Thermochromatium tepidum ATCC 43061: one gene and its partner. The protein of the gene in region 2 interacts with the protein of the main gene of each other region in a pairwise test. Links are inferred from orthologs where the notes say so. Each region holds a gene or a part of one and is shown on either strand. Other genes may lie near its edges.

Region 1 (3,719 bases), 110 kb from region 2 along the record:
CTCGACACTCGCGGTGCTGGTTCAGGATCGCGAGCGCAAGCTCGAGCGTCTGGCCGATCAAATCCTGGAGCAGCGGCCACGGACGGCCAGCGCGCAATTGAGCAGCTCGCCGTGGCCGGTGCGTTCAGGCTATATCAGCTCTCCCTATGGATTTCGGGTGCATCCGGTCCGTAACGTGCGTCAATTCCACGAGGGCGTTGATTTCGTCGCCAAGCGCGGCAGTCCCGTCCTGGCCGTCGCCGATGGGATCGTGGTCCTCAGCGGTTGGCGCACCGGCTATGGGAATCTGGTTGACATTCAGCATCGCGATGGCCTGGTGACGCGCTATGCCCACAACAGCACCAATTTGGTGCGCGAAGGTGACCTGGTCAGACAGGGCCAGCAGATCGCGACCGTCGGTTCAACCGGGACGGCGACCGGTCCCCATGTGCATTTCGAGTTGCGCCGCAACGGGTATCCCATCGATCCCATGCCCTATCTGCGCAGCCAGCCGGCCCAGCGTCTGGCCAGCGCCGAGCTGTTACGCTGACTGCTCCATCGAGATCCAAACGCCCGGGTCGCCTCGGGCGTATCCGCCGGGCGTCGGGTTGCGGCCAAATCCGTTATCATCCGTCGCCTTCTGCGAAAGGCCTCCTTTTATCCAAAGAATCCCGCGATGTTCAATCCATTCAAGAAGCTCTTTGGCAGCCGCAACGAGCGGCTGGTCAAGTCATTGATGAAGACGGTGGCGCGGATCAACGCGCTCGAACCTGAGCTGGCGGCGCTCTCGGATCAGGCACTCGCGGCCAAGACCGCCGAATTCCGCGCACGTCTGGCCGGGGGGGCAACCCTCGACGACCTGCTGCCCGAGGCCTTCGGCGTGGTGCGCGAGGCCAGCAAGCGCGTGCTCGGGATGCGGCACTTCGATGTGCAGCTCGTCGGCGGCCTGGTCTTGCATAGCGGCAAGATCGCCGAGATGCGCACCGGCGAGGGCAAGACCCTGGTCGCCACGCTGGCCGTTTATCTCAATGCCCTGCCGGGCAAGGGTGTCCACGTCGTCACCGTCAACGACTATCTGGCGCGTCGCGATGCGGCCTGGATGGGGCCGCTCTATCACTTCCTGGGGCTATCGGTCGGTGTCATCAACTCCTCGGGCGGGCTAGGCCCGGACCTGGCGTCCTACCTGTTCGATCCCGGGTTCGAGCCGGGGCCCGGTGAGGGCCATCGTCATCTGCGCCCCTGCACCCGGCGCGAGACCTATGCCGCCGACATCACCTATGGCACCAACAACGAATACGGCTTTGATTATCTGCGCGATAACATGGCCTTTGCGCCCGAGCAGCGGGTCCAGCGCGATTTCTATTACGCCATCGTCGATGAGGTCGACTCGATCCTGATCGACGAGGCGCGCACCCCCCTCATCATCTCGGGGCCATCCGAGGGCGGGACCGAGCTCTACAAGCAGATCGACACCCTCATCCCCAAGCTGAAGCGCCAACCACCTATCCTCAACGAAGAGGGACAGCCGGACTTTGGACCGGGCGATTTCTCGGTCGATGAAAAGACCCGGCAGGTCTATCTGAGCGAGGAGGGGCACGAGAAGGTCGAGCAGATGCTGGTCGAGATCGGGCTGCTCGAAGAGGGGGCCGGGCTCTATGACCCGAGCAACATCGTGCTCATGCACCATGTCTATGCCGCCCTGCGCGCGCACACGCTATACCAGAGGAATGTCGACTACATCGTGCGCGACGGTCAGGTCATCATCGTCGATGAGTTTACCGGGCGCACCATGCCGGGCCGGCGCTGGTCAGAGGGGCTGCACCAGGCGATCGAGGCCAAGGAAGGTGTGCCGATCCAACCCGAGAACCAGACCCTGGCCTCGATCACCTTTCAGAACCTGTTTCGGCTCTATCCCAAGCTCGCCGGCATGACCGGCACGGCCGATACCGAGGCCTATGAGTTCCAGCAGATCTATGGCCTAGAGGTGGTGGTCATCCCGACCAATCTGCCGATGATCCGCGAGGATCGCGGCGACCTGGTGTACCTCACCCAGGAGGAGAAATACGAGGCCATCATCGCCGATGTTCAGGATTGTGTGAGACGCGGTCAGCCGGTGCTGGTCGGGACCACCTCGATCGAGACATCCGAGCTCGTCTCTGGCCTACTCAAAAAGGCCGGCATCCCCCATGAGGTACTCAACGCCAAGCACCACGAGCGCGAGGCCGGCATCATCGCCCAGGCCGGGCGCCCGGGGGCCGTCACCATCGCCACCAACATGGCCGGTCGCGGGACCGACATCGTGCTCGGCGGCAATCTGGAGGCCGAGCTGGAGCAGGCCGGACCCGATGCCGATCGCGCGGCGATCCGGGCCGCCTGGAAGGCCCGTCACGAGCAGGTCATCGCCGCGGGCGGCCTGCATGTGATCGGGACCGAACGTCATGAGTCGCGGCGCATCGACAACCAGCTGCGCGGGCGCTCGGGTCGTCAGGGCGATCCGGGATCCTCGCGTTTTTATCTCTCGCTCGAAGACAACCTGATGCGCATCTTCGCCTCCGACCGTGTCGCCAAGATGATGCAGCGACTCGGGATGCAGCGCGGCGAGGCCATCGAGCATCCCTGGGTGACCAAGGCGATCGAGAATGCCCAGCGCAAGGTCGAGGGTCGCAACTTCGACATCCGCAAGCAGCTACTCGAATACGACGACGTCGCCAACGACCAGCGCAAGGTCATCTACCGTCAGCGGCGCGATCTGATGGACGCGGTCGACGTCTCCGAGACCGTCGCGGCGATGCGCGCCGATGTCCTCAAGGGATTGATCGACACCTATATCCCGCCCGACAGCCTGGAGGAGCAATGGAACATTGCCGGACTCTCCGAGGCGCTTGCCCAGCACTTCGGCGGCACTTGGCCGATCCAGACCTGGCTTGACGAGGATCAGAATCTACATGAGGAGACCTTGCGCAAGCGGATTCACGACACTGTGCTCAAGAATTATCAGGAGCGTGAGGCCTTGATCGGTGCGTCCAATCTGCGTCAGATCGAGCGCGCGGTCATGCTGCAAACGCTCGATAGCCACTGGAAGGACCATCTGGCCGCCATGGACTATCTGCGTCAGGGTATCCATCTGCGCGGTTATGCCCAGAAGAACCCCAAGCAGGAATACAAGCGCGAGGCGTTTTTGATGTTCTCGGCGATGCTCGAGGCCATCAAGCAGGACGTGGTCACGACGCTTGCCAAACTCGAGATCCACGCCGACATGGACGCAGAGTTTGCGGCTCGGCGCGCCCCGGAGCCCAAGGGCTTTGAATTCAAACACGAGGTCTTCACTGGCTTTGGCGATGGAAGAGAGGGCGACCATGGATCATCCGATCCGGCGGGTGAGCTGGACAAGGAAGACCATCAACCCTATGTGCGCGAGGGGCGGAAGATCGGGCGCAATGAACCCTGTCCCTGCGGTTCGGGCAAGAAATACAAGCATTGCTGTGGCAAGGTCGACTGATGGGGCGGGATGACGTCATGAGCGAGCGCAAGATCGATCTGTCCCTTCTGCCGATCCCCGGCGTGCGTCTTTCGACCATCGGGGCGGGTATCCGCTATCAGGGGCGCGACGATCTGCTCCTGATCGAGCTCGCGCCAGGTGCGACGGCCGCCGCCGTCTTCACCCGCAATGCCTTCTGTGCTGCGCCTGTGACCCTGGCGCGTCATCATCTGCACCAGGCCGCACCGCGTTATCTGCTCGT
Region 2 (3,312 bases):
ACGCATCCCAGACTGCTGAGCGTCAGCACTCGGGGGCGTATCCCCTATGTTGAACCAGACTTTCGACCGGGAGACGCCTTTCTGTTTGGCCCGGAGACGCGCGGACTCCCCGATGGGGTGCTTGAGTCTGTGCCTGAGCAACAGCGCCTGCGCATCCCCATGCGTCCGGGCAACCGCAGTCTGAACCTCTCCAACGCCGTGGCTGTGGTGCTCTACGAGGCCTGGCGCCAGCAGGGATTCGCCGGCGCGGCTGAAATGGAAAGCTAGACAAACTCCGGCTTGGGTCCGCGCTCCAGGAGCGCGCGGGTGGCCGCGGACGGTAAGACGCCTTCGTAGAGCACACGATAGACCTGTTCGCTGATGGGCATCTCGATGCCGAGCCGCGCGGCCAGGCGATGGATGGCGAGTGCCGTGACAACACCCTCGACCTCCTGCCCGATCTCGGCCTTGGCTGCCTCGACCGTCAGGCCGCGCGCCAATGCCAGGCCCAGTCGGCGGTTGCGCGACTGATCGTCGGTGCAGGTGAGTACCAGATCCCCGAGACCGGCCAGTCCGGTGAAGGTCTCGGGACGACCACCAAGCGCGGTCCCGATCCGAATCAGTTCGGCTAGCCCCCGGGTGATGAGTGCCGCGCGCGTGTTGGCGCCAAAGCCCAGTCCATCGGCGATGCCCGTCGCAATGGCCAGCACGTTCTTGGCCGCGCCACAGATTTCCACTCCCACCATGTCCGGGCTGGTGTAGGCGCGGAAGGTCGATCCATGCAGCAGTGCGGCGAACCGCGCGGCGAACTCCGGCTGGTTGGAGGCAATCGTTACTGCCGTCGGCAGTTTGCGCGCGACCTCGCCGGCAAAACTTGGCCCTGAGATCACAGCCAGCGGTCGTTCGCCGAGCTCTTCCTGAGCGACCACATGCAGGAGTTGACCGCTGGCCGCATCCAGCCCCTTGGTCGCCCAGGCGACGCCAAAATCCGCTGGTAGACGCTCGGCTAATTGGCGCACAACCTGACGGAAGGCCTGGCTTGGCACGACCACCAGACAGTCGTCGGCGTCGGCCAGCGCCTCGTCGAGCGAATCCGTCGGGTGCATCGTGGCCGGGATTGGATGGCCGGGCAGGAAGTGACGATTCTCGCCGGCACGGCGGATCGCCTCGATCTGACTCGCCTCATGTCCCCACAACCGCACCTCATGACCGTTGCGGCACAGCTGCAACCCCAGGGCCGTGCCCCAGGACCCAGGACCGAGCAGCGCGATTCGGGCCGGCGTCGTGTTCATGGTCAGTGCTGGATAGGTTGCGCGCTGTTGGACTGGGCCTGTTCGGCGGCTTGCCGCTGGTGCTGGGCGAAGAGCAGGTCGAAATTGACGTGCTGGAGCACAAGCGGCGGGAAGCTACCCTTGACCACCAGATCCGAGACGACCTCGCGCGCATAGGGAAAGAGTAGGTTGGGACAGTAGGCACCGAGCAGCGGCCCGAGCTCCTCCTCGGCGAACCCGTGCGCGGTGAAGATACCGGCCTGCTGCACCTCGACCAGGAAGGCGGTCTTGTCCTCGACCTTGACCGTCACGGTGACCGCGAGCACCACCTCGTAGACATCGGTGTCGAGCGGGTTGATCGTGGTGTTGAGTCTGAGCTCGTGACGCGGCTTCCACTCGCCCCGGAAGATCTCGGGGGCATTGGGCGACTCGAAGGAGACGTCCTTGGTGTAGAGGCGTTGCACGGAGAATTGACGTTCGTTGTTCTGCTGTTCTTCTGTCATGCTAGAGATCCGGCGTCTGTGGGTCGTGTATGAATGGGGTTTGAGTGATGGCACCCGGGGCGCTGATCGCCATGGGGATTAGCGTTTCTTGCGTGTCAGGGGCAGGTTCGCCGACTCCCAGGCCAGGATGCCGCCCTGGAGGTTGTAGACCTCTTCGAACCCAGCCTTGCGCAGATACGCGCAGGCCACTGCAGACTGGGCACCGGACCGGCAATTGACGATGATAGGCCGACCCTTGTATTTGTTCAGGGTCGCCAGCTGGTGATTGAACCCATTCATCGGGATGTTCAGGGCGTTGATGATGTGGCCGCGTGCATAATCCGCCGCCGGACGCACGTCGATGATGACCGCCTCGCGATGATTGATCAGCTCGGTGGCCTGGAGCGGCCCAACACTGCCCTTGCCGCCGACGATGAGATTGTGCGTCAAGAGGCCCAGGATCACGATCAGGGCTAAGAACAGAAACCAATGATTGCCAATGAACTCGATGAGTTGTGACATGTGCGGGCCGTCTTGTTCAGAAGGTTGGAGGACGGGCTAGGCGGTTTGCCCTAGTGGGCGTGATGGCAGAAGACCTCGCGCATCATCCCGATCAGTCGCAGGGTACGGTTGTCGCTGACGCGATAGTAGACGCGATTGGCGTCCTTGCGCGAGGTGAGGATCCCCTTGTCGCGCAGGATCGCCAGATGCTGTGAGATATTGCTCTGCGAGGTGCCAACATGCTCGACGATCTCCTGGACGCTGACCTCCTGGTCGCCGAGCGTACAGAGGATCTTCAGACGCAACGGATGCGAGATTGCCTTGAGCGAACGCGAGGCACGCTCGATATCGGCGTCGTCGGTGAGTAGGTCGATCTCCTCGCGCACGCCTTCAGGGATATTTACCCCCGGACCGACGGGATGACTCGGGTTGTCCACCATTGGATCGCATTTGGTTGATTTATCGGCGTACAATGATAAACGCTTTCCATCCGGCTGCGAAGCGCCTGGACGCAAAGCGCGCGATGCTATCAACTCAGACACCATCGATGCCCAGCACCCTTGACGGGTCCAATCCGAGATTCCAGCGAGGGGCCCCAGCTGCGCACCGATGGCCAAACTCGTCCGGGCGTGGGTCTATGCAGCACCGAGGCGCGATCCTACTCTTTACCGCACTCCTGCTGCCGTCGAGTCCCTCGCTCCCTCAGTCGGGCGCCGACCCGACGCTAGAGGCTCGACAACGGGATCTCAGTACGATCGAACGCTCGCTCGAGCGTATCGGGCGCGAATTGAGCGACAGAAACGCCGACCGGCGTGCCCTAATCGCTGAATTGGAGGCGCGCGAGCGTAACGTCGCCGAGCTGTCGCTGGCCAATCGCGAGCTGGAACGCCTGGTCGCGGAGCACAATCGTGTCGCCGGCGAGCTGCGCGCGCGCCAGGTTGAGCAACAGGCGGCGCTGGGTATCGAGCTTGACTCGCTCGCGGATCTGCTGCGAACGGCCTACATCATGGGCCGCGCCGACCGTCTGCGTCTGCTGCTCAACCAGCAGGATCCGACCCGCGCCAGCCGTGTCATGTCCT

The links.
Region 1: the proteins of secB (region 2) and secA interact in binary tests that used the Escherichia coli proteins (3 or more experiments, as listed by UniProt). The link is inferred for Thermochromatium tepidum ATCC 43061 from one-to-one orthologs.

What each region holds. Positions count from the first base shown.
Region 1 is NZ_CP039268.1:422,108-425,826, forward strand. Bases 277-3,678 are described here. They hold secA (preprotein translocase subunit SecA), read left to right. Parts: upstream 277-655; coding sequence 656-3,478; downstream 3,479-3,678. Other genes in these bases: E6P07_RS02015 (M23 family metallopeptidase), read left to right, coding at 277-529; argJ (bifunctional glutamate N-acetyltransferase/amino-acid acetyltransferase ArgJ), read left to right, coding at 3,496-3,678. Outside these bases: more of E6P07_RS02015, read left to right, coding at 1-276; more of argJ, read left to right, coding at 3,679-3,719. UniProt on the Escherichia coli protein: Required for protein export, interacts with the SecYEG preprotein conducting channel.
Region 2 is NZ_CP039268.1:529,991-533,302, forward strand. Bases 14-3,008 are described here. They hold secB (protein-export chaperone SecB), read right to left. Parts: upstream 1,754-3,008; coding sequence 1,274-1,753; downstream 14-1,273. Other genes in these bases: E6P07_RS02480 (tRNA (cytidine(34)-2'-O)-methyltransferase), read left to right, coding at 14-267; E6P07_RS02485 (NAD(P)H-dependent glycerol-3-phosphate dehydrogenase), read right to left, coding at 264-1,271; E6P07_RS02495 (rhodanese-like domain-containing protein), read right to left, coding at 1,832-2,254; E6P07_RS02500 (ArsR/SmtB family transcription factor), read right to left, coding at 2,305-2,673; E6P07_RS02505 (murein hydrolase activator EnvC family protein), read left to right, coding at 2,871-3,008. In the rest of the region: more of E6P07_RS02480, read left to right, coding at 1-13; more of E6P07_RS02505, read left to right, coding at 3,009-3,312. UniProt on the Escherichia coli protein: One of the proteins required for the normal export of some preproteins out of the cell cytoplasm. It is a molecular chaperone that binds to a subset of precursor proteins, maintaining them in a translocation-competent state.